Linked DNA regions of Archangium violaceum. The main gene of each other region encodes a partner of the protein of the gene in region 2 in a complex. Links are inferred from orthologs where the notes say so. Each region holds a gene or a part of one and is shown on either strand. Other genes may lie near its edges. The genes, in order: mnmG and mnmE.

Region 1 (14,830 bases), 100 kb from region 2 along the record:
CTTGCCGAAGGACGGGCACTCGGACAGGCGCACGTTGCGCGGGACGACGGACGTGAAGACCTGCTCCTTGAAGAACTCGCGCACGTCCGCGACGACCTGGTTGGCGATGTTGGCGCGCGAGTCGAACATGGTGAGGAGGATGCCCTCCATCGTCAGGCCGGGATTGAAGGCCTGCTTCACCAGGTCGATGGTGTGGTTGAGCTGGGAGAGGCCCTCGAGCGCGTAGTACTCGCACTGCAGCGGGATGAGGACGGAGTCCGCGGCGATGAGCGAGTTGAGCGTGAGCAGACCGAGCGACGGCGGGCAGTCGATGAGGATGTAGTCGTACTGCTCGGCGAGCGGACGGAGCGCGTCGCGGAGGCGGTACTCGCGCCGCTCCTGGTTGACGAGCTCGACCTCGGCGCCGGTGAGGTCCGGGGTGGCGGGGACCACCTGGAGGAAGCGCAGCTCGGTGGGGTGGAGCAGCTCGCTCATGGGGCGCCCTCCGAGGAGGGCGTCATAGACGGTGCCCTGGAGCTGGTCGCGCTTGAGCCCGAGCCCGCTGCCGGCATTGCCCTGGGGGTCCATGTCGACGAGGAGCACCTTGCGCTCGGCGGCGGCGAGGCTCGCGGAGAGGTTGATGGCGGTGGTCGTCTTGCCGACGCCGCCCTTCTGGTTGGAGATACAGATGATTCGACCCACGTGGCCCATCCTTGCGACGCCCCGGGAAGTACCCGGGGGCTCTGCGGGGGAGGCAGCTACCGGATCCGCATTGATCCATCAAATCGCCGGCTGATCCAGTCCGCGACCGGATCAGCCTTCTAGCCTGCCTGCCTGACATCCCCGCGCCGAGCCAGGAGGCTCGAGGACCCCGAGAACCCCCTCCCTCTCCCCCCGGGAGAGGGCCTGGGTGAGGGTACCGGGTGGAAAAGCGAGGGTCCGCGTTCCACGTGGAACACGCGTTCGAGGGAGGGGCACGACAAGAACCCGAGGACTGGAGTACCGGAGCCGCCCCGTGAGCCACCCCACCGGGCGGACCCTCCACGAGGCCCGGTCCCATCCCGCCGCCCCTGGGGCTCCACCGCGGGGACCGCGGCCGCCAGCGCCCGTTCCACGTGGAACACGTGTTCGCGGAAGGAACCCGAGCACCGGGCACGAACCGGAGAGCAGGCCCCCTCCGAACGAGCACGCCGCGAGAAACATCTCCTGACAGGGTCTGCCGGCACATGACGCCCCCCTGTTCCACGAGGAACACGCGTTCGCGGATGGCGCTCCAGCTCCAGACACGCCCCCCGGAGCCAGCCCCCCCGGCCTGGCGGTTCCACGTGGAACGCGACTCCGCCTGAAAGACGCCCGCCCCCTCACTCGCCCCGGCACTGCTCCACGAGGAACAGGCTCCGACCGCCGGAAGGCGCCCTCCCCCTCCTCGTTCCTCGCCGGACACGCTTTCGCCGCGGAGGTCCTCGGGTACAGGGACGCGGAGCGGCGTCCCGGAAGCGCCGGACGGCGCACGCACGGGCCGACGTTCCACGTGGAACAGAGCCCCGCCGGGAAGCGCCCTCCCCTTCCGCCTCGTTCCACGTGGAACACGCTTCCGCTACGGGGAGCAGACAGGTGCCAGAACAGGGAGACGGAGCTGCGTTTTGAAGGACTCGGGCGGCACGCACGGGGCGGACGTTTCACGTGGAACAGAGCTCCGCCGGGAGCCCCCCTCTCCTCCCCAGCCCCTACGGGGGCCTCCAGAACCAGACATGCGGAGCGTCACCCCGGAAGACCGTGGCTGCGCGCACGGATCGTCGTTCCACGTGAAACAGGCTCTGATCGAAGGCGCCCTCCCCTCCCTCTCGTTCCACGTGGAACACGCTTCCGCTGCGAGGGCCTCCAGAACCAGGGGACCGGGCGGCATCGCGGAAGACCCGGGCGAAGAGCTCGAATCGACGTTCCACGTGGAACACGCTCCAGCCAGGGAGCCTCTCCGGGAACCGGGTGTGGTCCCAGCTCCGATGCTCCAGGCAGGATGCTCGGACCGACGTTCCACGTGGAACAGTCCCCGACCTGAAGGCCTCCTTCCCCTCCTCCGTGTTCCACGTGGAACAGCCCCCTGCCCGAAGGCGCCCTCCCCTTCTGCCCTGTTCCACGTGAAACACGCGCGCGCGGGGGAGCCCAGGCGCCCGGGGACGGAGCCGAGAGGCGGCTCCTCCAGCGGGCACCGCGGGGGAGCACACCGCCCGGCATCGCTCCCACGTTCCACGTGGAACAGCCCACCTGCCCCGGGACGCCCGTCCTCTCTTCCTTGTTCCACGTGGAACATGCTTCCGCGAAGGGGGACCTCCGGGGCCCGGGGCGTGGAGGGGCACGCCGTCCGGAGGCATCTCCGGCGGAGCTGCCCTTGTGCCGGGTTTCGGCCAGGCCGGAGCCCTCCTCTGGACTCCTGTTCCACGTGGAACACGCCCGGGCACGCCGGGACATCCTCGGCTACAGGCGGCCCCGTCCAGCCTGCCGGCCAGACCGCTGGCGCGGTCCCGCGCCATCCGCCCACGACCCGCTCGTCGCCGGTAGCGGTCCGAGCGGCGGCATCTCCGCCCCGGAGGCAGCGGCTGACCCCGCCACGCACCTCGAGGCTCGGTGCTCCATGGACCCCGACTGCTCCTGATGCCCTGGCTCCCCTTCGCGTCCCCGGGGACGGGCTCCCCGCCCCCAGCGCAGCCGCCCCTGGTTCGAGCCGGTGGTTGTGGGGACGGCCCGACGGCGGAGTCCCCGAGGGAGGCGTTCCGCGACCCGGGACTCCGACGAGGACGGGGGGCGCGCCCTCTGGGACAACTGCCCCATGTGCCCAACACCGCTCAGGAGGACACGGATGGAAACCGGGTGACGGCGGTGTCCTCGCCCTCCCTGGTTCCCGTGGGCGCGCTCCGCACCTGGCCCGTGACGGTGGCGAACATCGGCACGCGCGAAGCCACTCGGACGTCACTCATCTTGGCGCTCCCGAGCACGTTCCGACGGGGTCGTCACGGGCAACAGGGTCTCGTGCCGACTCGGAGAGGCGCTCGGGCCCCCTCCTCTGGCTTCCTGGGGCGCGCGGCCTCCGGGTTCCTCGGCCACCTTCACGAGCGTGTTGAAGGTCTCCGAGCCCGGAGGGCTCGTGCAGGAGCTGTCCACCGGCTGTGCGCGACCGGAATCGGACTCATCCAACAACCGCACCACGCTGTCCGTGTCCGTGGAGCCGCCCCCTCCTCCACGCCCCGGTGCAAGCTGTAGGACCTGGGACACACTGCAAGGCCCCGTGCCATGAGGGGAGGCCTCGCACAGGTTCACCCTCCGGGGCCCGTGCCCAACTTCCCGTCTCTCGGAGCTCGACATCGAGCGCCCTCTCGGGCCCACGGGGTCCGCGCGGGTGCTCCTTCACCTCGAGAGGGGGGATGAAGATGGAAGCCATCCTGCGACTCGCCGAAGTGGCCTCGGGTATCGCGCGCACCGCCGGGTCCGCCCAGGTCGTCAACTTCATCGCCGTATCCCTGGTCATGTTCCTCATGGCCGTCGTCTGGCTCCTGCTCAGCCGCAGGCGCGCTCCTCCCAGGACCCGGCGTCGTCGCCGGTAGAAGGGCGTAGACCCGCCCCCCCTCGATCAGAGGGAGAGGGGGCCTCGCGCGGGCTCAACGTGGGAGCATCCCTCCCCTCCCCCGCTACTCCCGCTTCGCGAACGGAGCAGACACGACCTGGCTGGGGTACTCGACCCCTGGCTCCGCGCTCACCGCGCCAGTTCGCGCACACGGGACCGACGCTGGGCGTCTCTCTCCATGGCACAATGGCGGACAGGGGGTTCTCCGTGTCCTTCATCGCGCCGTCCATGAGCGTGGAACTCTCATGAGGTCCGTGGTTCCGCTCCTCCTGCTCGCATTGGGTTGCACCACTCCCTCCTCACACGCGCCCTCCGCAGCGGACGCCACCCTCGCCCGAGGGCCGTGGTTGGAGGTGCCCGCGGTGGAGATGCCCACGGGAGACACCTCCATTCCCATCAGCCTGCTCAAGGACGTGGCCGATGCGCTCCTCAGGCGCCCGGGTGCCAGGGTGTGTGACCCCATGACGAATCGGCCCATCCCCGGCCTGTCCACCGAGTACTGCTCGACGGTGTATGTCACCGGAAATGCCGATTCCCTCTCCTGGCGCGTCACCGAGCCCCTCACGGGAACCCACAACCGATGCAACCCGTTCTTCGTCGTGAAGGACGAGGACTACCCCGCCTCGCAGGTGTGGGTCGTGGGCTATATCCACAACCACCCGTGCGGCGCGGTGCCCTCCTCACTCGACCTTGGCGCATGGCCCACGGACGCGTTCAACCCCTATGTGGCCATGGCGGAAGTCCGCCTGGTTCCGGGCAATCCGGCGCCGGCCGTCCACGGAAAGACGGCCATCGAGATGGCCTCGGCGCTGGTAGCGGAGCGCCAGGACGGCACTCGCCTCTTCCTGCGCTACTTCCCCACGGGCGAAGTCCAACAGTGGAGCCAGGGAAAGGCTCGTTGGATCTCCTTGGGTCGCTGTGCCCCACGCGGAGAAAACAGCCTCGGCACCGGCCCACAATGCAGCGAGGAACCTCTGCGGTTGTTGCCCGAATAGGGGCCGAGCATGGGCGACAGTATGCAATCCCCTGCTCCCAGAGCACCCGTGGCCCGGAGCGGTTTCAGGAGAGAAATGATGAAGGCATGTGCGCTCGCAGTACTCACGGCGGTGCTCTGGGGATGCGCCGTGCCCGCCTCCGCGTGGAAGGGGGAGGTCCAGTGGCCGGATGAGCGCTCGGCCCAACTCCGCGTCCCCTCCTTCGAGGCAGGCGCCGCGCTCGCCGCAGCAGCTGCTGTGCGCGAGATGGTGCGGACCAACCCGTTTCCAAACCTCTTCACGGGATGCTCCAGCCCCGAGCAGGGACTGAATGTCGCCGTCTTCACGGGCCCGACCCCGGGTCTCTATTACGTGAAGGTCATTCAGCGCTTCGATCGGTGCGGAGGCCCGTACGTGCGCGTACTCGACGGCTGGTACTTGTATGCCGTCACCCCCCAGGGCGAAGTGGTGGCGGAGGCCCCCTACCCTCCCGAGGAGGACACCTCCGCCGCCCCTACCCCCTCCAGCCCACCTCCTCCTCCCGAGCAAACGCCGCCACCCGCCGCTCCGCCCCCGAGTCCGGGAGCCGATACGCCCGCGCCGACACCACCGTCGGCCCCCGCCCCCGCGCCTCCACCTCCGGCCGAGTCTTCCCCCACCTCGCCACCCCCCGTCCCTCCGGCACCTGCTCCTGCAGGTCCGGTGGCTCCATGAAGGTATGAGGGAGCTCTCCCCATGGTCGTGGGTCCATCATCCCCCACCCGACCTCCTGGTAGACCCCGCGCGACTGGACGAGGCGTTCCGCTCACGCCCCCAAAAAGGCGAGAGGCGCCCGCCGCCAAGCGAGCGCCTCTCTGGGTCGTGACCGCCTGAGCGGACACGCGTCGAAAGTCCATCCATCCACAGAACGAGCAGGCCCCTTCGACTTCGCGGGAGTCCGCTCTCAGTCCTGTTTCCTGTTTCTCTTGGAGTCCGCTCCGATTCCAGTTTCCCGCTTCGCTTGGAGTCTGCCCCGATTCCCGATTCCTCTACGGAATGGATGCGCACCGCGCGCGCTGTAGTCAATTGGGTGCATGCGTTTGAACCCGTTCCGCGACGGTACGCGGCGCTCGAACATCCTGGCCAGGGCGCGCATCGCGCCTGCCCTCCGATGAACAAGACTCTTCCCCAGGGTGCATCCCCTCCAGGGTTCTTCGCTCCGGACCGAATGCCTACCTTCCGGCAACTCCCAACCGCCAAGGGGAGCCAACCCACGGAGCGCCTGCGGCGGACACGCGTCGAAAACCCCGCGTGCGCTCCTCAATAATCAAGGAGTCGGTTACGCATGGAACCATCCTCAATCATCACCGTGGCGAGCGAGCTCGCGTCGTCCTCGCTCGAGCCCGTCGATGTGCTCGTCTTCCTCTCCGTGGTGCTCGTACTGTTCATGCTCGCCGTCACATGGCGGGTCCTGAACGTGATGGAGCGCTCCGAGCAGCTGCGTCGGCGGCGGTGAGCTGACTCGCCGAGCACGGAGCCACCGGGCTCCTCGTTTCCGAGCCCGGTCCTCCCTCCTCCCCTCCCAGAGAGGGGAGGAGGCCCGGCTCACTCCCGCTTCGCGAACGCCGCCACCTGCCGCTCCGCTCCCGAGAACGGCAGCCGGTACGCCCTCGCCGACACCAGCGAGAGGCCCCGCTTCTCCGCCTGCGCTCGCAGCTCGTCCTCGCCCTGCGCCTTGCCCAGCATCGCCACCACGTGCCCTCCCGGCGCCAGGTACGCCGGCGCCAGGTCCAGCCAGTCCGGGAGGTCCATGAAGGCGCGGGCGATCACCCGGTCCGCCCTCGGCAGGCCCTCCGCGTCCGGCTTGCCCTCGGCGCGCGTGTGCACCGCCTTCGTCCCCGTCAGCCCCAGCCCCGCCACCACCACCACCGCCTTCAGGTACCCCACCTTCTTCCCCACCGCGTCCACCATCGTCACCGACAACGACGGCCTCGCCATCTTCAGTGGCAGCCCCGGGAACCCCGCTCCCGCTCCCACGTCCAGCACGCTCCCCGCCCCCTCCACCTCCGGCAGCACCGCCAGCGAGTCCAGGAAGTGTTTCTCCAACACCTCCTCCTCCGCCGTTATCGCCGTCAGGTTCACCTTCGCGTTCCACTTCAACAGCTCGCCCATCAGCCGGTGCAGCCTCGCCGGCACGTCCTCCCCCACCGTCACCCCCAACGCCCGGCACCCCTGCTGAATCTGATCGGCGAAGCGCGCGTTATCCACAGCCGGCCCTCCCTGCTCGGGGTCTCAACCCCTTGAAATGATTCACACCTTGGGCTTCTCCAGACTTGCCCACACCTTGTCCACACCCCCCTGTGCGATCAGACACCGCACTCGCGAGGGCCTCCGGCGCCCCCCAGCCCGCCACGCTTGAGCGCCACGAGCAGCAAGGAGAACGCCGCCGGCGTCAGCCCCGGAATCCGCCTCGCCTGCCCCACCGTCGCCGGCCGCACCTTCTCCAGCTTCTCCACCGCCTCCGCCGACAGTCCTCTCACCCCTGCGTACGAGAAGTCCCCCGGAATCCTCCACCCGTCCCACGCCTCCGCCTCCCTCGCCGCCGTCCGCTCCGCCATGACGATGTAGCCCTCGTACTTCACCTCCACCTCCACCTCCTCCACCACGTCCGGCGCCAGCGCGGGCCAGCCCTCCGGCTTCTCCGCCGCCAGCGCCGCGTACGTCACCTCGGGCCGCTTCAGCCGCGCCGCCAGTCCCGTGCGCTTGAGCCGCGCCACCTCCTCCGCCACCGCCCTCCCCCGCGCCTCCACCCGCTCCAGCACCTCGCGCGACACCAGCCCCACCCTCGCCCCGTGTTTCGCCAGCCGCAGGTCCGCGTTCCCCTCGCGCAGCTTCAGCCGGTGCTCCGAGCGGCTCGTGAACATGCGGAAGGGCTCGTCCACCCCCTTCGTCACCAGCTCGTCCACCAACACGGCCCCGTGCGCCTCGTCCCGCCCGAGCACCAGCGCCGGCTCGCCCTTCACCTTCAGCCCGGCCTGAATCCCCGCGTACAGCCCCTGGAAGGCCGCCTCCTCGTAGCCGCTCGTCCCGTTGAGCTGTCCGGCGAAGTAGAGGCCCTCGATCGCCTTCGTCTCCAGCGTCTCCTTCAGCTGAGTGGGCGGCGCGTAGTCGTACTCCACCGCGTAGCCGAAGCGCGCCACCTCCACCTTCTCCAGGCCCGGCAGCGTGCGCAGGAACTCGAGCTGCACCTCGGCCGGCATGCTCGTGGACAGGCCCGCGGGGTACACCAGCGGCGAGTCGGGGCCCTCGGGCTCGAGGAACACCAGGTGCCGCTCGCGCGCGGAGAAGCGCACCACCTTGTCCTCCAGCGACGGGCAGTAGCGCGGGCCCCGTCCGACGATTTCCCCCTGGAACAGCGGTGAGCGGTGGATGTTGTCGCGCAGAATCCGGTGCGTCTCCGCGGTGGTGTACGTGAGCGCGCACGTGACGGCGGGCTGGCACGGGAAGGACGTGGAGCCGAGCGTCCACTTCGTGCGCAGCGACAGCGGACGCGGGGGGAAGTCTCCGGGCTGGGGCTCGAGCGCGGCCCAGTCGATGCTGTCGCGCAGGAGGCGCGCGGGCGTGCCCGTCTTGAAGCGGCCCAGCGAGAAGCCGAGCGAGCGCAGCGAGTCCGACAGCCCCTTCGCCGCCTCGTCGCCGAGCCGTCCGCCCACCTCCTTCTTCTCGCCCACGTGCATGAGCGCCTGGAGGAAGGTGCCCGTGGTGAGCAGCACCGCGCGCGCCGCCACCTGCGTGCCGTCCCCGAGCACCACGCCCGCCACGCGTCCGCCCTCGGCCACCACGGAGGACACCTCGGCCTCGTGCACGGTGAGGTTCGGCTGGGCCCACAGCACGGACTGCAGGGTGCGCGCGTAGGCCTCGCGGTCGCACAGCACGCGGGTGGCCTGCACGGCCGGCCCCTTCGAGGCATTCAGCGTCTTGAAGTGCGTGCCCGCGAGGTCCGCCGCGCGGGCCATCTCCCCGCCGAGCGCGTCCAACTCGCGCACCAGGTGGCCCTTGGCGGTGCCGCCCACGGCGGGGTTGCAGCTCATGACGGCGGCGCGCTCGCGCTTGAGGGTGAGGCCCAGGGTGGACAGGCCCATGCGCGCGCAGGCCAGGGCGGCCTCGCAGCCCGCGTGGCCGAGCCCCACCACGATGACGTCGTACCGGAGATTCATGTCGGCAGGAAGGAAGGCGAGCGGGCGACAGGGGCGTCCCCGCGTGGTGCCTCACTTCTCACGCGGAGCACCCGGGAAGGCAAGCCGCGTGGTGGGCCGGAGCGCCCCTCAGGCGGCCTCGCCCGACACCTCGCCCACCGGCAGCTCCACCGTGAAGGTGGCCCCCTCCCCCGGCCGGCTCTCCACGGAGATGGTGCCCCCATGGGCCCGCACCACCTGGCGCGTGAGGTAGAGGCCGATCCCCAGCCCCCCGAAGTGCTGCTCCGGCACCCCGCGGCTGAACGGGTCGAAGATGTGCTCCAGCTCGCTCTGCGACATGCCCATGCCCCGGTCCCTCACCACGAGGCACACCGCGCCGTCCCGAGGCGTCACACGGATGTCGATGGGCCTGCCCTGGCCGAACTTCACCGCGTTCTGCACCAGGCCCGACACCACCAGCTCCAGCCGGCGCGGGTCCCACTCGCCGACCGCCGGGCACCGCAGCTCGCGCACCACCGCGGAGCCGCTGGCCGTTATCTGCCGCTGCAGCCCCTCGAGCACGCCCGCCACCACCTCGCACAGGTCCACCCGCTTGCGCCGCGGCACCAGCGCGTGGCCCGCGAGCAGGTGGGACACGTCCAGCAGTTGATCCACCAGCAACCCGAGCCGCCGCGTCTGCCACTCGGCGGCGGACAGCTCCGCGAGCAGCATCTCCGGCGTCAACGGGGCCCCGCTCCGGCCGCGGCGCAGCAGGCTCTGCAACCGCAGCTGGAGCGGCAACAGGGGCGTGCGCAGCTCGTGCCCGGCCACCGACAGGAACGTCTCGCGCAGCCGCAGCGCCTGCTCCGCCTGGCGGTAGAGCCGCGCGTTGTCGATGGCGATGGCCGCGCGCCGCGCCAGCTCCTCGGCCAGCGCGAGCTCGGCGGGCCCGTAGCGTCCCGGCTCGGCGGCGGCGAAGGTGATGGCGCCCAGCGCGTGCCCCCGGGCCACCAGCGGCACCGTCAGCAGGCTCCGCAGGCCCAGCCTCCACGCGAGCCGGAAGTGCTCGTCGTCCACGCACACCGAGCGCAGCGAGTCCTGCGTGAGGTGCGGCTCCAGCACCCACCTGCCGGTGCGCATGGCCACGGCCGCCGGCACCTTCGAGTCCGGGCCGGGAGGGTAGCGCCGCTGGAGCTCCTCGAGCAGCGGCGTCTTCGACACGTCCATGTGCGCCCCACTCACCCGGCGCAGCTCCCCCTCCTCCACCAGGTCGATGACGCACCAGTCGGCCAGGGTGCCCACGCACACGGAGGCGATGCGGGGCAGCACCTTCTCCAAATCCAGCGACTCCAGCAGCACCCCACCGGCCTCGGCGAGGAAGGCGGAGGCCGCCTCGGTGCGCTGGCGCTCCTCCAGCTCCTTGCGCAGCGACTCGCGCATCTCGTTGATGGCCGCGCTCACCTCGTCCAGCTCGTCCTGGCGCAGCCCGTCCGTCACCGCGCGCCGCAGCACCAGGGGGGCGTCCAGGTGCTCGGTGTCCAGGCCCCGCGTGTAGGCCGCCATGGTGGCCAGGTGCTGCGTCACCAGCCGCTGGAAGAGGATGAAGGCGAAGAGGGCGAAGAAGAGCGTCTTGCCCGCCTCGGTCGCGAGGATGACGAGCACCCGGCTGCCCAGCTGGGACTGGATGTCCTCCAGGGTGGCGCCCACGCGGAGCGTCCCGAGGAAGAGCGCGCCGCGGTGGAGCGGGAAGTCGCGGGTGAGCTCGCGTCGCGCGCCGTCGCCGGCCGTGTAGTGGGTGCCCAGCGCGCTGTCCACCTCCGCGAGCGCGATGCCCGGCAGCGTGGTGATGCCCTCGAGCTGGATGCGCAGGTGCTCCTCGTCCAGCGACCAGAGGCTCTCGGCGATGCTCTGGGCGTAGCTGGAGCGGATCTGCTCGAAGCGCGCCTCGAGCTCCCGCACCTCGCGCTGGTAGTCGGTGACGAGCTGCACCAGCGTGCCCAACAGGCTGACGGCGGCGCTGAAGAGCAGGATGTAGAGGAGCAGCCGGCGGCCGAGCCGGTTGCCCGAGTGCAGCCACCGCGAGCCCCAGGGGGAGCCCGGCCCGCGCTCCGGCGGCGCATGCGGCTCAGGGTTCGTGCTCGTGCGGTGGAGGGCGGGGGGTTGCATTCGTGTCCAAGGGTCCGCCCGGCAGTCGGCCATGCCGCTGCGCGAACAAGGTCTGGAGGGAGAAATCGTAGTGCTTCAGGCGGGGGTTGGCTGCTTTCGAGAAGGCCCGGAAGTCGAATGCCTCCCAGTCGGGCCGGGCGAGCACGTCCTGGTAGGCCGCGACGTTGGCGCGCGTGAGGGGGTGGAATGGCGTGCGCCAGTCGAGCCGCTCGGAGGCGAAGTCGAGCCCCTGGTGGTGGTCGTGGAGGAGCACCAGGGCCCAGGCCCCTTCCAGGAAGTGCCCGCCGAGGCTCGTCTCCAGCGTGCCCTCGCGCACGGCCTGGAGCGCCTGGGGCGTCCAGTCGATGCCCCCCACCAGCACGTCCACGCCCGGGCGGCGGCCCGCGTCCTCGATTCCCCGCGCCGCCCCCAGCGCCATGTCATCACTGGCGGCCCAGACGACCTGGACCTCCGGGAAGCGGCGCATCAGGAGGAACGTCTTGCGCCGGGCCTCGTCCCCCAGCCAGGAGGCGGTGACGCTCTGGAGGAGCTCGGCGCCCTTCCACTTCGAGAGGGCCAGGCCCAGCCCCTCGTTGCGGAGGATGGCGGAGGTATCGCGCCGGGGCCCCTCGAGCGCGACGAGCCGGACCGGCGCGTCCGGGGAGGGCCCGCGCGCCCGGGCCGCCTCGAAAAGGAGCCACGCCAGCCGCTCCCCCGCCCCCAGGTCGTCCGGCAGCATCTGGCCAATCCACCACGTGAAGAGCTCGCGCGGCCCGCCGACGCGCTTTTCATCCTCGGGCCGCAGCCCCGAGTTGATGATGAACACCGGGACGCGGGCCTGCTCGGCGATCTCCAGGACGCGGGTGCCGATGCCGCGGTGGATGGAGGTGATGAGGTAGTCGGGGCGCTCGCGCCCGCTCACCAACCGGCGCACCTGCTCGAGCATTTCGCCCGGCCACTGGGCGATGACGGAGTCGACGAAGTCGATGCCGAGATCATTCGCGGCGGCCCGCATGGCGCCCACGACGTTGCGCCGGAAGGGGTTGTCCGGCAGCGCGTCGAGGAACACCACGCGCATCCGCCGGGGCGCCGGGGCGGACGGCGGGGGCGCCGGAGCCACGGGTGGCGCCGCCCCCGAGAGGAGCAGGAGCGACGTGAGGAGGACGCCGAGGCGTCTCCGGAAAGCGGACATGGACAAGCAGCTCCCCCTTCTGCGCGCGGCGCCTCCGAAGCGGAGGGGAACCCCACGGGACGAGCGTAGCGTTGGATGGGACCCGGCGGTAATCCTCCCCCCTCGAGAAACGCTCACCCGTGAGCGCTCCGCGGCGGGTTGCTGGACCTCCGACGCACCCTGCCTTGACGCGGCGTGAACCTCGGGAGAGACAGGGGCCTCCCTGCTGGGGGACTCCTATATGAAAAAGACCTTGTTGCTCCTGACGTGCCTGCTGTCCGCCGGCTGCATCACGAAGAAGGCCACGCAATTCGCGGTCCCGAAGGAGCGCGCCACCGAGTGCGTGGCGCACTGCAACGATTTGGACATGAAGCTCTCCGCGGTGGTCATCATCAGCAGCTCGGCCGGGTGCGTGTGCGAGCCGAGGGACGCGCAGGCGAGCACGGGCAACGGCGCGGCGGCGGTGGTGGGCGGCGCGATGATCGCCGAGGAGGAGGCGCGGCAGCAGGAGCAGCAGGAGCGGCAGCGGCGGCACCAGTCCCCCTCCATCCCGCGGAGCCAGTAGAGCGGCTCACTTCTGCTCGGGGAGGGTGAAGGACTCCACCGTGTCGAGCGGGCAGAGGGAGACGGTGCGACCGACGCGGACCATGCGCTTGTTGTCGCGAGGGAAGTCGGCGACCTCCATCTCGCGCCGCTCGCCGCCGGAGAGGTAGACGAGGTCCTCGGAGAAGGGGTTGCGCAGGTGGTGCCCGACGGACGGGGTGGGGAAGCCGAGGAAGTCACCGGGGCCCACCTCATGCTGCGCGTCGGCGATCTCCGCGATGCCGCGGCCGGACAGCACGTACATCCACTCCTCCTCGAGCTGGTGCGAGTGGAAGATGAAGGACTCCTTGCCGGGAGGGATGCGGAGCAGGTGCACGCCGGTGCGGCGCAGGCCCACGAGGTCGCTGAGTGAGTGGCCGTGAATCTCCGAGCGGGGGTTGAGCGGGTGCTGCTGGGACTCGGTGGGGATGCGGGCGCGGTCGGCGGCGCGCGAGAGCGGGGACTTGGGCGCGGCGGGGCTCTTCTCGGTCTTCTCGGACATGAGTCACTCCAGGTGGGTGTGAGGGGCCCGGGTTCTAATCCCTTCAGGGAGGTGAGCGAAGGAGATGGATGCTCCCTCTCCCCCTGGGAGAGGGTTGGGGTGAGGGTATCCAGGCCCGTTCTTCCAACCCGTGGCCCGATGGGGGAGACAGCCACCCGCGCGCATGCCCGGGCCGTGACAACGAGACGGAGGGTGACCTCGAAGGACATGTGGGGCTGCCGGATGTCAGCGGTAGGGTGTAGCCTTCGGGCATGAACCCTGAAACCAGCGGAGCACCGTGGACATGGGTGGCGACCCGAGACGCAAGAAGACCTACGCGGACCTGGAGGCGGTGCCGCCCCACCTCGTGGCGGAGCTGGTGGACGGCGAGCTGTACACGAGTCCCCATCCGGCCTCGCTCCATGCACTCGCACAGGGAGCGATCTACGGAGAGCTCCACGGACCGTTCAACCGGGGGAGGGGAGGACCGGGAGGCTGGCTGCTCCTCTTCGAGCCCGAGCTGCACGTGGGAGAGGACGTGCTGGTGCCGGACCTGGCCGGCTGGCGCCGCGAGCGCATGCCGGAGATGCCGCAGGTGGTGGGCTTCACGCTCGCGCCGGACTGGGTGTGCGAGGTGCTCTCTCCGTCCACGGCGGCGCTGGACCGGGAGAAGAAGATGAAGGTCTACGCCCGCGAGGGCGTGCGGCACCTGTGGATGGTGGACCCATTGAAACAGACGCTGGAGGTATACGGACGCGAAGGCGAGCGTTGGGAGGCATTGGGCGTGCACGCCGGCCAGGCCCTCGTGCACGCCGAGCCCTTCGCGTCCCCGCCACTGGAATAGGGCGTGCTCTGGGCGCGCTGACGCGGACGCCGTCTCCCGTTCACCTCAGGGCGAGGGAGGAACGGACACGGGGCCAGCCGGGAGCGCCTTGATTTCGCGCAGTCCCTCCACGACCTCTCTGTACATCTCGGAATGTGGACGCCGGGCCTGTGGGTGACTCGTCCAGACGAGCAGGGTGTCGAGCGCTTTGGGACGGAGCCAATACATGGGCGGTGTCGTCGAGGTCTTTTCCCAGGTGCTCCAGTGCTCGTCGAAGAGGATGGATTTGGCGATGTCCCCGACGCCACAGGCGATGATGATGTGGGGAGCGTAGAGGCGGATCTGCCGGATGAGGAACTGCCGGTCCCGATAGGCGGCGGCCCACATCTCCGAGTCGACGCTGGTCGCCTTGCCGCCACACTTGTTGAGATTGACGACGGCGATCTTCGAGATGGCCTCGCGCCGGGACTGGACGGTCGAGGCGGGGACGGACTCCCACGGAAGCCCGCCCTGGTGGATGCCATGGGTCCAATAGGAGATGACGGTCCACGTCGGGCCGATGCTACCGTCGCCCACCACGTCGAAGAGGTTCCAGGCCTCCGCGTTCTCGTCCGCGTTGACCTCCTTGAGGAGGAAGAGCACCCGAGGATGGGTGTTCCAGTACGACGAGCCCCTGGCCATCCCATCCGGGTAGAAGCGGCGGTTGCCCTGCGCGAGGTGCTGCTTCCACTCCGAGAACAGCGCCGCCTCTTCCTGCTCGATGCCCTGGTTCATGCGTTCCCCCTCTGAGCGCGGAGAGGTTCGCACCCCGTCAGGGAGCACACAACCCGGATGGGGCAGGTACAACCTTCGTGGTACACCGCCTGCATCTGGCGCCGAGGTGGGCACCCTTCGAGGAGCGA
Region 2 (14,839 bases):
ACCTCGTTCCGGTCACAGTGGGACCGTGACCGGGTCGTCAACCAGGAAAACCTGATCAACGCGCGGAGTTATACCGGTCCGATATGCCAGCGGCATCCCCCTTTCGAGTGAGGTTGCCACCAAAGCGCGCCACGTAATGCCAGACCCGCTTCAGCGCCTGTTCGTCGTACCGTCCCGAGCGCGCCGCCTCGCCCAGTTCGTTCGGTGTCAGATAACCGTTTCGCATCAGTGACAGGCCCAGGTCGACATAGGCCTGTCCCCGGTAGTCAGGGTGCGCTCGCAGCGACGCCGCTGATAGACGAAACCCGGAATGCCACTCCACGGGACAGGGCAGCCGGAGCGCGGAGACTTCGACGGAGGTGCCGCGATAGCAGGGGTCCAGCACGAGCGCTTCGACATCACGCTCCAGTGACAGCGGGCCGTGGATGTGCGCTTCGATGTAGTCGTCCAGCGGCTCCTTGTCATCGGCTTCCGCCAGGGAAATCAATGACATCCGCTCGGAGACCCCGAAGTGGGCGGGGTGGAAGAAGCTGTCGGGGTAGCAGAACGTGGCCCGGTCCAACGTGTCCTCGGTCAACCGCAGGTACGCGGAGCCGAATCGCGGCGAGCCGCCCGTGTCCCGTCGACGGAAGTTCAGGGAGCCGTACTTGGGGCGCTCACCTGGCGGCACGGCATCGTAGGCGCCGCCGAACATGCGGCTCTCCCAGTGCCAGCGGTCGCCGCCGGGATGGGCCGTCAGCCCTCCATTGCTGGTGCCGGTCTCGAACTGTGAGCGGTAGACCCCTTCCGCGCCGAGAACCTCCAACAGCGGACGCCCCTGATACAGGCGGTCGGGATGGAAGTGCAGGGTGATCCGCAGCGAACGCTCGAGGGCCCCGCCCTCGGCCAGGGCCGACACGTGGGCCAGCGCCCGGGCCTGGGGAGAACCGGCGGGAAATCGCTCCATGGGCATCCACGCGTCAGGGATTGGGCCGGGCACGCGTGGTGCGCTCCACGAATAGCAGGCCGTCGTAACACTCCAGGGCCCGGACCGAGCCCACCGCCGGGTAGCCCTGGTCCGAGTAGATGAAGCCGATGTCGTGCGTGGGCTGGGTGCGGCGCCACCACTCGTACGCGGGTCCACTCCGTGGCAGCGCCCGGAGATCCACCGCCAGCAGAGGCCCACCCGCCCGGGCAAGCACGTCATCCAGCGAGCCCTCGGGCGACGGAGTGACGGAGAACTCCACCATGCCCTTGCGCCCTGGAGGTGGGTTCGGGTCCATGTTGAAGGCCTGGAAGGCGCCCTGGCGGAAGGCGAAGCCAAAGACATACAGCTGCTGGCCGAGCGCCTTCGCGAGGTGCCTCCCCATGGGCATGTCCAGCCACTCGCCCGAACCCCGCTTCACGTGCCCGTTGTGCGCCCACACCACGGCCTTCGTCCCGGGCCCATTCCACTCCAACAGCCAGAGCAGGTTCTCCGCCATGGCCCGATCCCGGCCCCCGTTCTCCTCGCGGAGGAGGTGACCCAGGTACTGGCGCAGCACCCGGAGGTTCTGTCGCGCCAGGGTCCACGCCTCGGGGCTCGACTGGCGGGTGTAGGGCTCGCGCTCGCGCTCGAAGCGTTCGGCGAGGGTGTCGAGCACCTGTCGTATCTCCTGGTGGCGCTCCCTGGGGAGCCGGAGGAAGGCGCCCGCGTTGCGCTCGGTGAGGGGGGCGAGTGACGTCTGGATGGGGGCGACCTGGGAGGGGTCCACCTTCGACAGATAGGCCACCACGTGGGCCACCGCCGCGGGCGAGTACTGCATGTCCACACCCTGGAGCCGGAGCTTCTTCGTGTGCGAGGGGTTTTCGTTGTAGCGGCGCATCCACCGCACGAGCTCCAACACCTCCTGCGTGTCCCACGTCTCCCCCTTCAAGAGTTGCACGGGGTCGCCGCGTCCGGTGAGGACGTAGTCGTCGAGGGCGAGCATCTCGGCGAAGTTGCTTTCGAACGCCATGACGGTGAAACCCATCCGCGTGACGAGGAACTCGAAGAGCCGGTGCTTGAGTTGGAAGAACTCCCGGGTGCCGTGCGTGGCCTCGCCCAGGGCCACCACGCGCACATCCCGGAGCACGGGCTGGAGTGGCACCATGTCCTCGAAGCCATGTCCCGCCTCCGCGGACTGGAGCATCAGGGCGTTCTGCGTCAACCAGGCCACGGCCGCCTGTCGCATCGACTCATCCGCGACCCGCTCCAGGGCCACGACGACAGGCTCGCCCGGACGCGCCACCTGCTGCATCCGCGTCGTGAAGCCCGGTGCCGAGGCGATGAGGCTGTACGTGCCATCGCGTGCGGTCTCCAGGTGGAAGCGGCCCGAGGAGGAGGCCGAAGGGAAGGCGACGTCATCGTAGGGCATGCCCGCCCGGACGACGCGCAGCTCCACGCCGGGGATGGGCGCTCCCGCCTCGTCCACCACGGTGGCCTCCCAGGAGATCCGCTCCTCGGGTACACGCAGGACCCGAGGGGCCCCGGATTCGCCCGCCTTCACCTCGATGCGCTCCGTGAACAGGACGCCTCCCCTTGGGGTGACGGCGGAGAGGCCATACCTGCCAGGAGCAAGGGGTCTGAGCTCGAAGGTGCCTCGAGGCCCCGACCGGACGAGCGCCACCGGGGCATCCGTCCGGAGGTTCCAGGCGGGCACGAAGGGAATCAGAGCGACCCTCGCACCTTCCAGTGGAGTTCCATCAGCGCCCAACACGACTCCCGAGAGCGATGGGCCCTCCGGGACGGTCTGGGTCCGAGACGGAGGGCGGACCGAGGAACAGCCCAGTCCCCACAGGAGCAGCAGAATCCACGAGGCGGTGCGCATCGGTGGCACTCCAAGACGAACGGGTGTCGCACTTCAAGGCGAACGGGTGGAGAGAGGGTCACAGCAGCGGCGAGGGGAGAGACGTTGTCCTTCAACCAGAGCTCGTCATCATAGAGGCGATAGTCCGCGTTGAACACGAACTGCCCTCCGATCCGCTGCATGACGATGATGTTCTCGTCGTAGTACTCTGGGTGAATGCACCCTTACATGAGCTCTGTCGAGATTCGAAACCTGCTGCACTTGGATCCCAACGTATACCTGCACTACACAGACAAGGCAGGTCTCGATGGGATCCTCGCCGAGCGGGTGATCCGTACGAACAGTAAGCTCCATGTCTACTTGACGCGAGACCCGTTCAGCACTTCCTGCGGTGGGTAACAGCCTCTTCATTGGGGCATCTACACACGCGGGACGCGGCTCGCACATCCTGGTCGTGCGGCTCGATCAAGGAATCAAGGTGGAGCGTACCAGTTACTACGAGTACCGCGTCCATCACACGATCAGCTTGAGAGCACGTGGACAACAGGACCCGCTTCTTCATGCGGGCGTGAATCCGTTTTGATGTCCGAGACAGAGAAGCCGCGGAGCAGGTGACGCAGCTGCGGGGGCGACCTGGGTGGAGGCCGCATGCCCATCCTCCTACCGGAAGACGAAGCGGACCGTATCTCCTACTCGCCGAGGCCCGCTTTTGCGCGAAGAAAACCCGGGATGCCATCATCGGTGCGCATGAACAACCCGGCTCCCGACAAGAGCAAGAGCATCGTCATCGTGGTGATGGCCACCGTCGCATGTGGGGTCGCCGGGTTCCTCATTCCCCTGGGCATCGGCCTCATCATGGACATCCGGGAGGGAATGCACGGCCCCCTCGGGCTGATCGGCCCCCTCCTCGGCGCCAACTTCGGAGCGTTCATCAGCCCGGTGGCGGCCGTCGTCGGAGGTGTCGTCGCGGCGCTCTTCGTCTTCATCAAGCGCCCCGTGAAGAACGCACCTCCGCGCTGATTCCACGGACGTCATGGGCTATGCGCCATCGGGCCCGGCTGTCGTGACGTATTCCTCGTACTGTGGCAGGTCATCGATAATCGTGAACCACGGCGCCTTCGAGCCGACGAAGATGTGCTCGGTCGGGCGGATGGTGGGCGCGTCGACGAGCGATCCCATGGCGACGTGAACGAACTGGCCCTCGCGGACGACTGAATAGAGGAACGAGCCGCACACCTTGCAGCGCATGTCGCAAGCGAGTTCCTCGCCAAAGCGCATGAGGTTGTTCTCCCCCTCGGTGATGCGCAGCTTGTTCCGCTCGATACCCGCGAACGGCTTGAAGGCCGAACCCGTCGCCCTCCGGCAGTTCGAGCAGTGGCAGTTCGCTGCGTAGACGAACTCGTCCGCGACCGCGTAGTGAACGGCTCCACATAGACACTTTCCGGTGAGCGTGCGGTCTGGGTTTGTCACAAGGTCCTCCGGTCAAGATGAGCTGGAAGTGATGATTCCATGGAACGTCTCTCTCGCGGCTCCTGAGCGACCGGAGTTTCTCACCCGGAGAGAAAACCGCCGCGGCGTTGAAAACCTCACACACGGCTCGTTTTACGCCCGGAATAACCAGACTACCCAGAAGGTAAACTACCGCTGGCGTCTGCCTGCAACCATGTGGCGCGAACGATGAAGACACCCTGGTTGCAAACGTTCTACACAGGCGTGCGAACCACACGGGGGGATCGCGCGATGCAAACGAAGAAACGCCTGGGAGAAATCCTGCTGGAGCTGGGGTGGGTGGACGGGCTGCAGTTGCAATCGGCCTTGGCCTACCAGCGCAAGTGGGGAGTGCCGCTGGGACAGGTCGTGGTGGACATGCGCTTCTGCACGGCGAGCCAGGTGCTGGCGGCGCTGGCTCGCCAGACGGGCATCCCGGAGATCGATCTGGACGCGGAGCTGCTGGAGCCCTCCCTGGCGAAGCTGGTGCCGAGGCGGCTGGCGGAGATGCACCGGGTGGTGCCGCTGAAGCTGGAGGGCCCTCGGGACATGGTGCTGGTGGTGGCGATCGCCGCCCCGGCGAGCCTGCAGTCGTTGGACGCGGTGCGCAGCGTGACGAGCAAGGCGCGGGTGGTGCCGAGGCTCGCGACGGACGCGGCGATTGGCCGGGCCATCGAGCGGCTCTACTCGGATGGGACGCAGTCGCCGAAGCGGCCGGAGCTGGAGGCCATCACCCTGCCCGAGGCCGACGCGGACATGCAGCTGAACAGGGCCAGCATGGCGGAGCTGATGGAGGGCTCCAGCTTCGAGGGGCGCGCCATCCTGATGCCGGACCTGAACCTGGAGTGCGAGGCGCTGGAGCTGCCGCTCCTGGAGCCGCTGGACGTGGAGGAGTTGGAGGAACTCCTGGAGCTGACGGAGGAACTGCCGGAGCCCGAGGCCGGTGGCGTGCTGCTCTACGGCTGGGGCGCGGCGGCGGCGGCGGGGCTGGTCCGGGTGCTGGGACAGGCGGGCTACCAGGCGAACGTGGCGAGCACGGAGCAGGTGTTGTCGGCGGGGGAGGGCGCGGTGGTGCTCTCGCCCCTGCCCTCGCTGGAGGCGCTGGAGCGGCGTCCCCGGGCGCAGCTGCTGGTGGCGGGCAAGGTGCCGGAGCTGGACGTGGGGCGCGCGCAGGCGTTGGGCGCTCGCGGCTTCCTCGCGGCGCCCCTCGACACGGACCTGATGCTGCGCGCCGTGAAGCGGCTGGTGCGCTCGGCGGGCGAGGTGCCCCAGCTCCGGGCGGCGGGCTGAGGCGCTCGGCTCAGAACCCGGGCACGTCGTTGGCCAGGTGCGCCGACAGGCCACCGTCCATCACCAGCGCGCTGCCGTTGATGTAGCCTCCGAAGGGCCCGACGATGAAGGCCACCAGCCTGGCCACCTCCTCGGCGCTTCCGAACCTCCCGGCGGGAATCCTTCGCAACAACTCCTTGCGCGACTCGGGGTCCGCGTTCGCCAGCATCTCCGTGTCGATGTAGCCGGGACACACGGCGTTGCAGGTGATGCCGTAGGCACCCCACTCGGCGGCGATCGTCTTCGAGAAGCCGATGATGGCGTGCTTGGTGGCCGCGTAGGTGGAGGAGCGCGCCCCCCCAAACAGTCCCTGGATGGAGGAGATGTTCACGAGCCTCCCGTACCCGCTCGCCTTCATGCGCGGGAGCGCCCACCGGCAGAAGTGGCGCACGCCATCCACGTTCACGCCGAACAAGGCCTTCCACTCCGCCGTGTCGACCTCGTCCACGCGGTGGAAGGGGCCTCCGACGCCAGCGTTGTTCACGATGACGCCGGGAGTGCCCAGGCTCGTCTCGATGCGGTCGAGCGTCGCGTTCACCGCGGCCTCGTCCGCGACATCACAGACGAACGATCGCGCCCGGTCCCCGAGCTTCGTCTCGAGCCTGGACAGGGCCGCCACGTCCCGTCCGACCAGGGCCACCTGGTAGCCGTTCTCCGCGAGCACTTCCGCGATCGCCGCTCCAATACCCCGGCTGGCTCCGGTGACGACCGCGAGCTTCGCGTTCACTGGCGCTCCCATCACAGCACCCCCTTGGGAGGAAGCAGTCGGATCTCATCCACGCGGACGTTCAAGGGCTTCCGGGCGATCTCCCAGAGGGTCTGGGCCACCTCGTCCATGGACAGCATGTCGGCCGGGCTGAACTCCGGGCGCGAGTGCCAGAAGGACGTGTAGACGGCGCCCAGGGAGATGAGCGTGGCCCGGATGGAGTAGGGCTTCCCCTCTTCATTCAAGACGCCCGTCAGGCCTCGAACCCCGTGCTTGGACGCGGCATACGCCGCGTTGTCCACCAGGGTGAGGTGATCACTCACGGAGCCCATGTGGATGATCCGCCCGCCACCCGCTGCCTTCATCCGCTTGAACGCCTCGCGCGCGCAGATGAAGGCCCCCGTCAGGTTCACGTCGATCGTCTTGCGCCAGTCTTGAACTGAAATCTCCGGAATGGGTGCGAAGACCCCCACGCCCGAGCAGTTCACCAGGAGGGTGATGGGGCCGCCCAGCGCCTGCTCCGCCCTGTCGAACATCGAGGTCACGGAGGCCTCGTCCGTGACGTCCACGCGAAGGGCCTCCGCTGTCTCCTGCTGCACGTCATTCGACGCGCACACGACGCGCAGGCCCTCCGCCTTGAATCGGGCGAGGACGGCCCCGCCTATTTCACCGGTCCCGCCGACGACAATCGCATTCCGAGCGCTCATGCGGGGGGACTATAGGGCGCTCAGGTCCGCTGGATGGGATGGAAGAACGGGAGCGAGGTGTAGCCGCCGCAGGAGTTCACTCCGGTCTGGCCCAGGTGCTCGGGTGCTCGCGCGGAGAGGCCAAGCCTCCGCCGCAGGGACTCCAGGGGCTCCTCCCACAGCGTCTCGAAGCGCTCGCCCAACAGGGCCGCAGCGGCAACGCCCCGCTCGAAATCCTCCGCCTGGATGTGCCCCGAGTAGATGTCGCGCAGGTGCTTGTACCGATCCCGCTGGATGTCCGGATGCACCGCCGCCTCCGCCAGGAAGGAGGCGAGCGCGACGGGCGCCACGCCGAACACGAACGACTCGACGGCGACCTCGTCCGCGTCCGATGTCTCGTACGCGCCCAGCACGTGGATGAAGTCGTGGCACTTGTTGAGCCGGTGGACGGCGTACTGCGTGGGCGTCGCGTCCGCGCCGAGCTTCGCCTGGATGGGGAAGAAGTCGGGGAACAGCCGGTAGTGCTCCATGTACCGCGCGTAGCAGTTGCCGAGCGTGCCCGCGGGCAGCTTCGCCAGTGCCTCGGGCTCCGGGAGCGGGGGATCCCACCGCTCGGCATGGAGCTGCCGGAAGCCCGGCACCGCGAGCAGGGCGGCATCGCTGGCGGCCAGGAGCTCGGGAGTGGAAAGCGGTGAGATGATCTCACCCAGGGTGGCGCGCCGCCGCGTCAGGTCGCGCGCGAGCTCGTTGAGGGAGCGACTCATACCCCCAACGGTATTTCCTTCCGGGCGGGACCTTCAAATCCTACTCGGAAATCCCGTCACCCGGCACGCCATGCAGGCGGGCGGCGTGGACCGGGCGCCTCGGGCCTCACGTGCTCAGCGCACGAGCTCCAGGAAGCTCTCGGTGGGCATCCACAGCGAGGAGAGCTCCAGCGGGAGCGAGGCGAAGGGCTCGGCGCGGACGATGGCGTCGCCCTCGTAGGTGTCGACGAGCAGCCAGCCGCGCTTGACGCGCTGGAACACCTCGAGCGTGCGCGCGGAGGGGTCCACGAGCCACACGTGGGACACGCCAGCGCGGGCATAGGCCGGCAGCTTGCGGGTGCGGTCGAGCGCGGCGGTGGAGGGCGCGAGCACCTCGCAGATCCAATCCGGCGCGAGTGTGAGGAAGGGCGCATCCGGCGTGGGCGCCTCGGAGAGCCTGTCCCGGCGCCAACCGGCGAGGTCCGGGACGAGCACATCGTGGCCGAGCCGCAACTCGGGGGCACGCAGGAAGCACCAGCGGCCGGACCCACCGCGCCGCGGGTCGAACCGTTCACCGAGCTCTACTCCCAACATGAAGGCGGCACGGGCCTGGACTGGCGCCGGCCGGGGCGAAGCCACCAGCTCCTCGTCGACGATTTCCCCAACCCATCCCATGGGCAGCGCCTCGAGAGCCGAGTACGCCGCCTGGCTGTTGCACATCGGAATCACCCTGTCCTCCTACGGCCCTGGTGGGCCGGGCAGGGGAAGCAGTCTAAGGAGGGGTCTGACATCCCCCGGGCCGGGGAGCGGGTGTCTACTTCCCGATACAGAAGCGCTGGAAGATGGCGTCGAGCAGGGCCTCGGAGGCGCAGGTGCCGGACACCTCGCCGAGCGACTCGAGGGCGAGGCCGACCTCGCCGGAGACGACCTCGAGCGTGGAGAAGCGGCAGGCGCTCTCGGCGCGCGACAGGGCCTCGGCGGTGCGCCGGAGGGCATCCGCGTGACGCTCGGAGACGAGGGCGACGGCGGAGGGCGCTCCACCGCCCCACAAGCGCGAGAGCATCTCGGAACGCAGCCGCTCCACGCCCTCGCCGGTGAGCCCGCTGACGGACACGGCCTGCTCCGTCCCCAACTTCTCCACAACTCCCCGGACGTCACACTTGCCCGCCACACGCAGCACGGCCGTGACCCCGGCCTCGCGAAGCCATCGTTGGGCCTCCGCCTCATCCGCCTCGGGAGGAAGCACGAGCACCGCGAGGTCCACGGTGGCGAGCACCTCGCGCGTGCGGGCGATTCCGAGCGCCTCGATGCGTCCGGGAGACTCGCGCAGCCCGGCGGTGTCGAGCAGGGTGACGCCGAGTCCCTCCCACTCGACGCGGGCCTCCAGCACGTCGCGCGTGGTGCCCGGCTCCTCGTCGACGAGGGCGCGCTCCTCACCCACGAGCCGGTTGAACAGCGTGGACTTGCCCGCGTTCACGGGCCCATACAGGGCCACCCGGGCGCCCCGGCGCACGAGCCGTCCGCGTCCCACCTCGGCGAGCAGGGCGTCCGCGGCGGCGCGCAGCTCGGCGACACGCGCGCCCGCGCCCTCGTCGGCGCCCTCTGCCTCCTCGGGGAAGTTCAACACGCCCTCGAGGTCCGCGTGGAGCGAGCGCAGGGGCTCCTCGAGGCCCCGGAGCCGCGAGGCCAGCGCTCCGGCGAGGCCCGCGGCGGCGGCGCGGACGGCGGCCTCCGAGTCCGCGGCGACCAGGTCGGCGACGGCCTCGGCGCGGGTGAGGTCGATGCGCCCATTCAGGAAGGCGCGCCGGGTGAACTCACCGGGCCCGGCGGGGCGCACGGCGGGGTGCTCGAGCGCGCGGGAGAGCAACATGCGCAGGAGCCGGGGGCTGCCATGGGCCTGGAGCTCGACGACGTCCTCGCCGGTGAAGGAGTGGGGCGCGCGGAAGTAGAGGAACAGTCCCGAGTCGAGCACGGCGCCGGAGGCATCGACGAAGGAGGCCAGGTACGCGTGCCGGGGCGAGGGAGAGGCGGGGACGCCGGGAGCGAGCATGCGCCCGGCCTCGAGGGCGGCGGGGCCGGAGAGGCGGAGGATGCCGACGGCACCGGCGGCGGGAGCGGTGGCGAGCGCGGCGAGGGTGGCGGGCGGGGAGCTCATGCGACTACGGGCACGCGGGCGGGGTGGGGGAGAAGAAGTTCTCGTCGTAGGAACCGTTGCAGGACACATTGCCATTGCCGCCCACGTTCCCACCACGGAGTTGGGAGCCGCCGATGCGGATGACGTAGCCCTCGGCGCCGAACACGGAGTTGCCGCCGCCGGAGAGGGTGGAGCGCTGCACGTCCACGGAGTAGGAGCCGGAGTCGGCGCGGCTCACCTCCAGGGCGCGAGCCTGCCGCCCCGAGGCACCGGAGCCCGAGACGGTGCTGTCCCGCACGGAGGCGGGGGACGACGTCAGGCGCAGCCCGGTGGAGACGCCGCCATTCGCGCCGGAGAGCTCGGCACGGACGAGCACCACGGAGGAAGCACCCACGGCCTCCACACCGGTGCTCTCCGCGCCGCCGTCCGCGCCGGTGGCGAAGGAGTCCCACAGCTCCAGGGCGCCCTGGCGCACGGAGACGCCGAGGGCCCGGTTGCCACCCTGCCCGAGGAACGTGGAGCCCGTGAGCTTCGCGGTGCACCCCTCGCACGAGAAGCCCACGGTGTCGCCCTGGGAGGAGGAGGCGAGCGCCTGGACGCGCTCGAAGCCACCGGGGCCCGGGCCGGCGGAGGACTGGATGGCGACGGTGCGCTGCTGTCCGTCACGAGCGAGGGCCACCACGTCGCGCGCGCGGAACAGGGACGAGGCGGTGGAGAGCGCCACGGCCTCGCCCGCGCCGCCCGTGTGCTCCACGGTGAGCGAGCGCAGCTCCGTATGGTCCACGCCCACCACCGTGGGCCCCGGGGCGTGGGAGCGCACGAGGGTGAGCGCCTGTCCCGAGCCCTGGACGTGGATGTACGGCCGCAACTCCAGCCCCTCGGCTCCCAGGTCGAACACCCCGGGCTCGACGAGGACGAGCCACGGCTCCTCGGCGGAGACCTTGGTGATGGACTGGACGGCGTTGCGCAGGTTCTCGCCGCCGATGAGCGGGTTGTCGCCTGGCGGCACGACGCGGATGCGGGCGAAGTTGCCCGGAGGGCCCATGGGTCCGGGGTCCCCCTTGGGACCTGGATCTCCCTTCGGCCCGACGACGTTCTCGCCCGCCGGACCCGGCGCTCCCTGGGGACCGGGTTCTCCCCTGCCACTCGAACAGGCACAAAGGGACGTCATCAACATGGCCAGGGAGAGAACGACTCGGCGCCGCATGGACAGCCCTCCTGTGCCCAGGGGGGCACGACGCACGAGCTAGGTGCGCCGTCCACGTGCGTCCAGCCGAAGGAGGGCCCACCACCGCTGGACGACGGTGGGAACGTCCACCAGTGGCGGCCCGGGACCGGTGAAGACCGCCGGCCGACAGAGCCCCCCGACGCCAGGGCGTCGGACCCGGGGACTAGCCCCGCTCGCCCTGCGGCGCGGGAGAGGAGCCCCGAGCGGCGCGCTCGACGGCCTCGCGGTTCTCGTTGATGTACCTCTCGACGGCGGCGTCCTCGAGCTCCAGGTCACGCAGCACACCGGGGTAAACGAACTTGAAGGCGGGAGACTCCTCGTCACCTCGCAACCGGAAGCTCATCTTCAGCACGGCCGCTCCGTATAGCTTGTCCTTGAGCGACTTGGCCTTGCCCATTCCATGCCCTTTCGTCGGTGGGCCCCGAGGGACTCAGCCCTCGAGGTCATCCTCGTCATCGTCCTCCGGCAGCATGCTCCGCTTGGGGAGCGGGGCGGGCTTCTCCGGGGTGAACACCACGCGCCGGTTGTGGCCCTCGCCTTCGCAAGAGACCTTCACCCCCGGCACGCCCTCCACGGCATTCAGGACGCGCGCGCGGTCTTCTGGCTTCACTGTAACGAGGGCATAGAAACGGCCCAACGTGGCCGACCGCTCGGCGAGCTTGCGGGCGGCCTCCTTCAAGGCCGCATCCTCGGTCACCTCGAGGGAGCGCTCGTCGGACTCGACGGTCCGGGCCGGGGCGGCCTTCGCCTGCTGCTGCGACGCGGCCTGTCCCCGAGCCGGTTTGGCCTGTTGCTGCGGAGCCGGAGCCTGCTGCTTCCGGGGCTGCTGCTGCGGCGCGGGGACGGGCCGTGGCGCCGCCTCCACGGCCTGGGGAGCGGGGGTGGCCTGGGCCGCGGCCTGCTCCCGCTTCAAGCGCTCGCCGCGAGGCTCCGGGTGGACGCCGGCGCCCACGAGCACGAAGCGCCGCTCGGCGCCCGGGCGGTGGAGCATCTTGTTGAGGAGGAACTGCAACGAGTCCACCACCTGGCTGCGCTTGCCGGACTCGACGCCGGGAGGCGGCTCGCCCTGGAAGTGCAGGGCGACCGCGAGACTGCCATCGCTGGCGTCCTTGAAGTCGAGCCGGGCGGGAAAGCCCATCATCCCGAGGATGTCGGTGAGGAGCCGCTCCACGCGGGCGCGCAGCTCGGCGCCCGCGGTGGCCGAAGAAGGGGAAGCCTCGGGTGCCTGCACGTCGCTCACTTGCGCTTGCCTCCCGCCGTGGCCGTGGCCGTGCCCGCCGGCAGTCCGCCGCTTCCGCCGCCGCGCTTCTCCAGCCACTTCCTCAGGCCGTACTGCTGCGCGATGGAGAGGATGTTGTTGGTGAAGATGTAGAGCGCCAGACCGGCCGGGTAGTTGAGCAGCGTGGCGGTGAAGAGGATGGGGACGAACCAGGTCATGATCTTCGCCTGGGCCGGGTCTCCCATCTGCGGCTGGAGCTTCTGGGTGATGATCATGCTGACGCCCAGCGCGAGCGGCAGCAGGTAGGTCGGATCCTTGTAGGTGAGGTCGCGCCACACCGGACCGAAGAAGGGCTCCTGGTAGATTTCGTAGCTGTTGCGCAGGGCGGTGAAGAGGGCGATCCACACGGGCATCTGGATGAGCATCGGCAGACAGCCACCGAGCGGATTCACCTTGTTCTCCTGGTAGACCTTCATCATCTCCAGGTTCTGCCGCTCGCGGTCGTCCGCGTACTTCTTGCGAATCTCATCCACGCGCGGCTGGAGCTTCTTCATGGCCTCCATGCTGACCATGGAGCGGTGGGTGAGGGGCAAGAGGAGCGTCTTCACCAACACGGTGAGCAGGATGACGGCCACGCCCCAGTTGCCCACCAGGCCGTGGAAGAACTTCATGATGGTGACCAGCAGCTTGGCGATGACCGCCCACATGCCGTAGTCGATCGTCTCCGTGAGCTGAGGGGCGTAGGCGGAGGCGGTGAGGCCGGCGGCCTCGCGCACGGCCGGGCCGGGCACGGCGCCGAGCAGGTCCGGATCCTTCGGCCCCAGGTAGCCGCCGAAGCGGTACGTCACCGTCTGGCCGGCGGCGGCGGTGAGCGGGAAGCTGGCGACGACGCCGCGCGCCTCGGGGGTGGCCACGAGCTCGCAGCGGCCCTGCTGCGCGCCCTCGAGCGGGTAGAGCGCGGAGAGGAAGTACTGCTGGTCGATGCCGAAGAAGTGCACCGGGCCGCGCAGCTCCTCCGGCTCCGGCTGACCCTGATCCGGCGCCAGCTTGTGCTTCTCCTCGCCCACGTGGCACGAGGCGTAGCTGAGGTTGCCCACGCCGCCGAAGAAGGACGGGGCGTGCTCGCTGTCCGGGCTGATGGCGCGGTTGTAGTGCACCTGCAGCTCACCGGTGACCGGCTGCCCCGAGACGTTCTTCACCTCGAGGGTGTAGAGGAGCTCGAAGCCCTCCTTCGGCCACTGGATGCTCTTGGTCACCTCCCACGGCCCCTGGCGCGTGGTGAAGGTGGTGGCGCCCTGGCTCGCGTCCGTCTCGGCCACCGCGTAGCGCGCGTCGGCCGGCAGGGGCTGGGGGCCCGTGATGGAGATGGCCAGCGGCAGCGCCTGGCCCTGCACCGGCTGCGCCAGGTTCATCTGAGGCGGCGGCGGCACCTTGCCCCCGAAGAGCAGCTTGTAGCCCTCGGCGATGGAGACCTGCTGCTGCTCGCGCATCTTCTCGCCCTGGAGCACCGCCGAGGTGAGGCCCGCGCCCTGGGTGGAGAAGGTGTAGTGCGCCCACTGACGCTCGAAGTTCAGCGTGCGCACGGGCGGAGGCGGCGCGGCGTCGGCCACGGCCCCCTCGGTGCCCGTCCCGGCGGGCGGCGGCGTCCCCGCCGTCCCCGTGTCCCCACCGGCGGTGGGAGCGGGTGTGCCCGCGTCGGTGGCGGCGACCATCTGCCCGGCGTCCGCGACTCCGGCCTCGGGCGGTGGCGCGTTTTTCGAGAGGAGGAAGGTGTAGGCGAAGGTGAGGCCCATCGCGAGCGCGAGTGCCACCAGCAGTCGCCGTTGGGAGTCAGCCGAGTTGGGCGAGAGCGGATCCAGATCGTTCATATAAGAGAGGCGGTCAGGGAACGGGGTCGAAGCCGCCGGGGTGGAAGGGCTGGCAGCGCAGCAGGCGCCAGACGATGAGGCGCACACCGCGGAGGGCACCATGCTTCTTCAGCGCCTCCAGGGCGTACACGGAGCAGGTGGGGTGGAAGCGGCAGGCCGGGGGCAGCAACGGCGACAGCCACCGCTTGTAGAAACGGATGGGGAGCGCGAGCAGGTAGGCGAGCGGGCTCATCGGGCGGACTCCCGGGGGCCTGACGGAAACAACCTCTGCAGCTTGCGGGTGACTCCATCGAAGGCGCGCGACATTTCCGGGAAGGATGCGTCCTTGGCGGACTGACGCACGACCAGGACTACGTCCACACCGGAAGGCCATTGCTGGCGGCGCTTGCGGAAGAGCTCTCGCAGGAGCCGACGCAGGCGGGCACGCACCACGGCATTGCCCACCTTGGTGGAGACGGTGAGGCCCACGCGGCTGTAGGGCCGTCCGTTGGGCCTGGCGAGCCCCAGGAGACAGTCGGAGGGAATCTTCTGACCGTTCTCCTGGACCTCGAGGAACTCGCGCCGCCGGAGCAGGCGCAGGGCCTTGGGAAAGCGCTCGTCGCGAGGTGGCGCCTGGCCCTCGGCCTTCACG

The links.
Region 1: the proteins of mnmE (region 2) and mnmG are in contact, whole or in part, in a solved structure (PDB 9HIP), measured with the Escherichia coli proteins. The link is inferred for Archangium violaceum from one-to-one orthologs.

Annotation. Positions count from the first base shown.
Region 1 is NZ_CP069338.1:3,411,828-3,426,657, reverse strand. The notes cover bases 6,344-9,214. They hold mnmG (tRNA uridine-5-carboxymethylaminomethyl(34) synthesis enzyme MnmG), read right to left. Parts: upstream 8,769-9,214; coding sequence 6,918-8,768; downstream 6,344-6,917. Other genes in these bases: JQX13_RS14680 (ATP-binding protein), read right to left, coding at 8,877-9,214; rsmG (16S rRNA (guanine(527)-N(7))-methyltransferase RsmG), read right to left, coding at 6,344-6,819. Also shown: JQX13_RS14715 (ParA family protein), read right to left, coding at 1-690; JQX13_RS55370 (hypothetical protein), read right to left, coding at 2,823-2,954; JQX13_RS14710 (hypothetical protein), read left to right, coding at 3,399-3,578; JQX13_RS14705 (hypothetical protein), read left to right, coding at 3,844-4,593; JQX13_RS14700 (hypothetical protein), read left to right, coding at 4,669-5,286; JQX13_RS14695 (hypothetical protein), read left to right, coding at 5,897-6,067; more of rsmG, read right to left, coding at 6,157-6,343; more of JQX13_RS14680, read right to left, coding at 9,215-10,892; JQX13_RS14675 (ABC transporter substrate-binding protein), read right to left, coding at 10,852-12,063; JQX13_RS14670 (hypothetical protein), read left to right, coding at 12,284-12,607; JQX13_RS14665 (cupin domain-containing protein), read right to left, coding at 12,614-13,126; JQX13_RS14660 (Uma2 family endonuclease), read left to right, coding at 13,410-13,949; JQX13_RS14655 (hypothetical protein), read right to left, coding at 13,995-14,702. UniProt on the Escherichia coli protein: NAD-binding protein involved in the addition of a carboxymethylaminomethyl (cmnm) group at the wobble position (U34) of certain tRNAs, forming tRNA-cmnm(5)s(2)U34.
Region 2 is NZ_CP069338.1:3,312,559-3,327,397, reverse strand. What follows is about bases 7,745-10,624. They hold mnmE (tRNA uridine-5-carboxymethylaminomethyl(34) synthesis GTPase MnmE), read right to left. Parts: upstream 9,915-10,624; coding sequence 8,574-9,914; downstream 7,745-8,573. Other genes in these bases: JQX13_RS14320 (hypothetical protein), read right to left, coding at 9,919-10,624; JQX13_RS14330 (Uma2 family endonuclease), read right to left, coding at 7,895-8,479; JQX13_RS14335 (Coq4 family protein), read right to left, coding at 7,745-7,780. In the rest of the region: JQX13_RS14370 (DUF3626 domain-containing protein), read right to left, coding at 56-946; JQX13_RS14365 (erythromycin esterase family protein), read right to left, coding at 960-2,660; JQX13_RS14360 (hypothetical protein), read left to right, coding at 3,537-3,827; JQX13_RS14355 (GFA family protein), read right to left, coding at 3,846-4,277; JQX13_RS55365 (general secretion pathway protein GspE), read left to right, coding at 4,548-5,585; JQX13_RS14345 (SDR family NAD(P)-dependent oxidoreductase), read right to left, coding at 5,596-6,351; JQX13_RS14340 (SDR family oxidoreductase), read right to left, coding at 6,363-7,037; more of JQX13_RS14335, read right to left, coding at 7,058-7,744; more of JQX13_RS14320, read right to left, coding at 10,625-11,100; JQX13_RS14315 (hypothetical protein), read right to left, coding at 11,285-11,518; JQX13_RS14310 (hypothetical protein), read right to left, coding at 11,552-12,361; membrane protein insertase YidC, read right to left, coding at 12,358-14,208; membrane protein insertion efficiency factor YidD, read right to left, coding at 14,222-14,440; rnpA (ribonuclease P protein component), read right to left, coding at 14,437-14,838. UniProt on the Escherichia coli protein: Exhibits a very high intrinsic GTPase hydrolysis rate. Involved in the addition of a carboxymethylaminomethyl (cmnm) group at the wobble position (U34) of certain tRNAs, forming tRNA-cmnm(5)s(2)U34.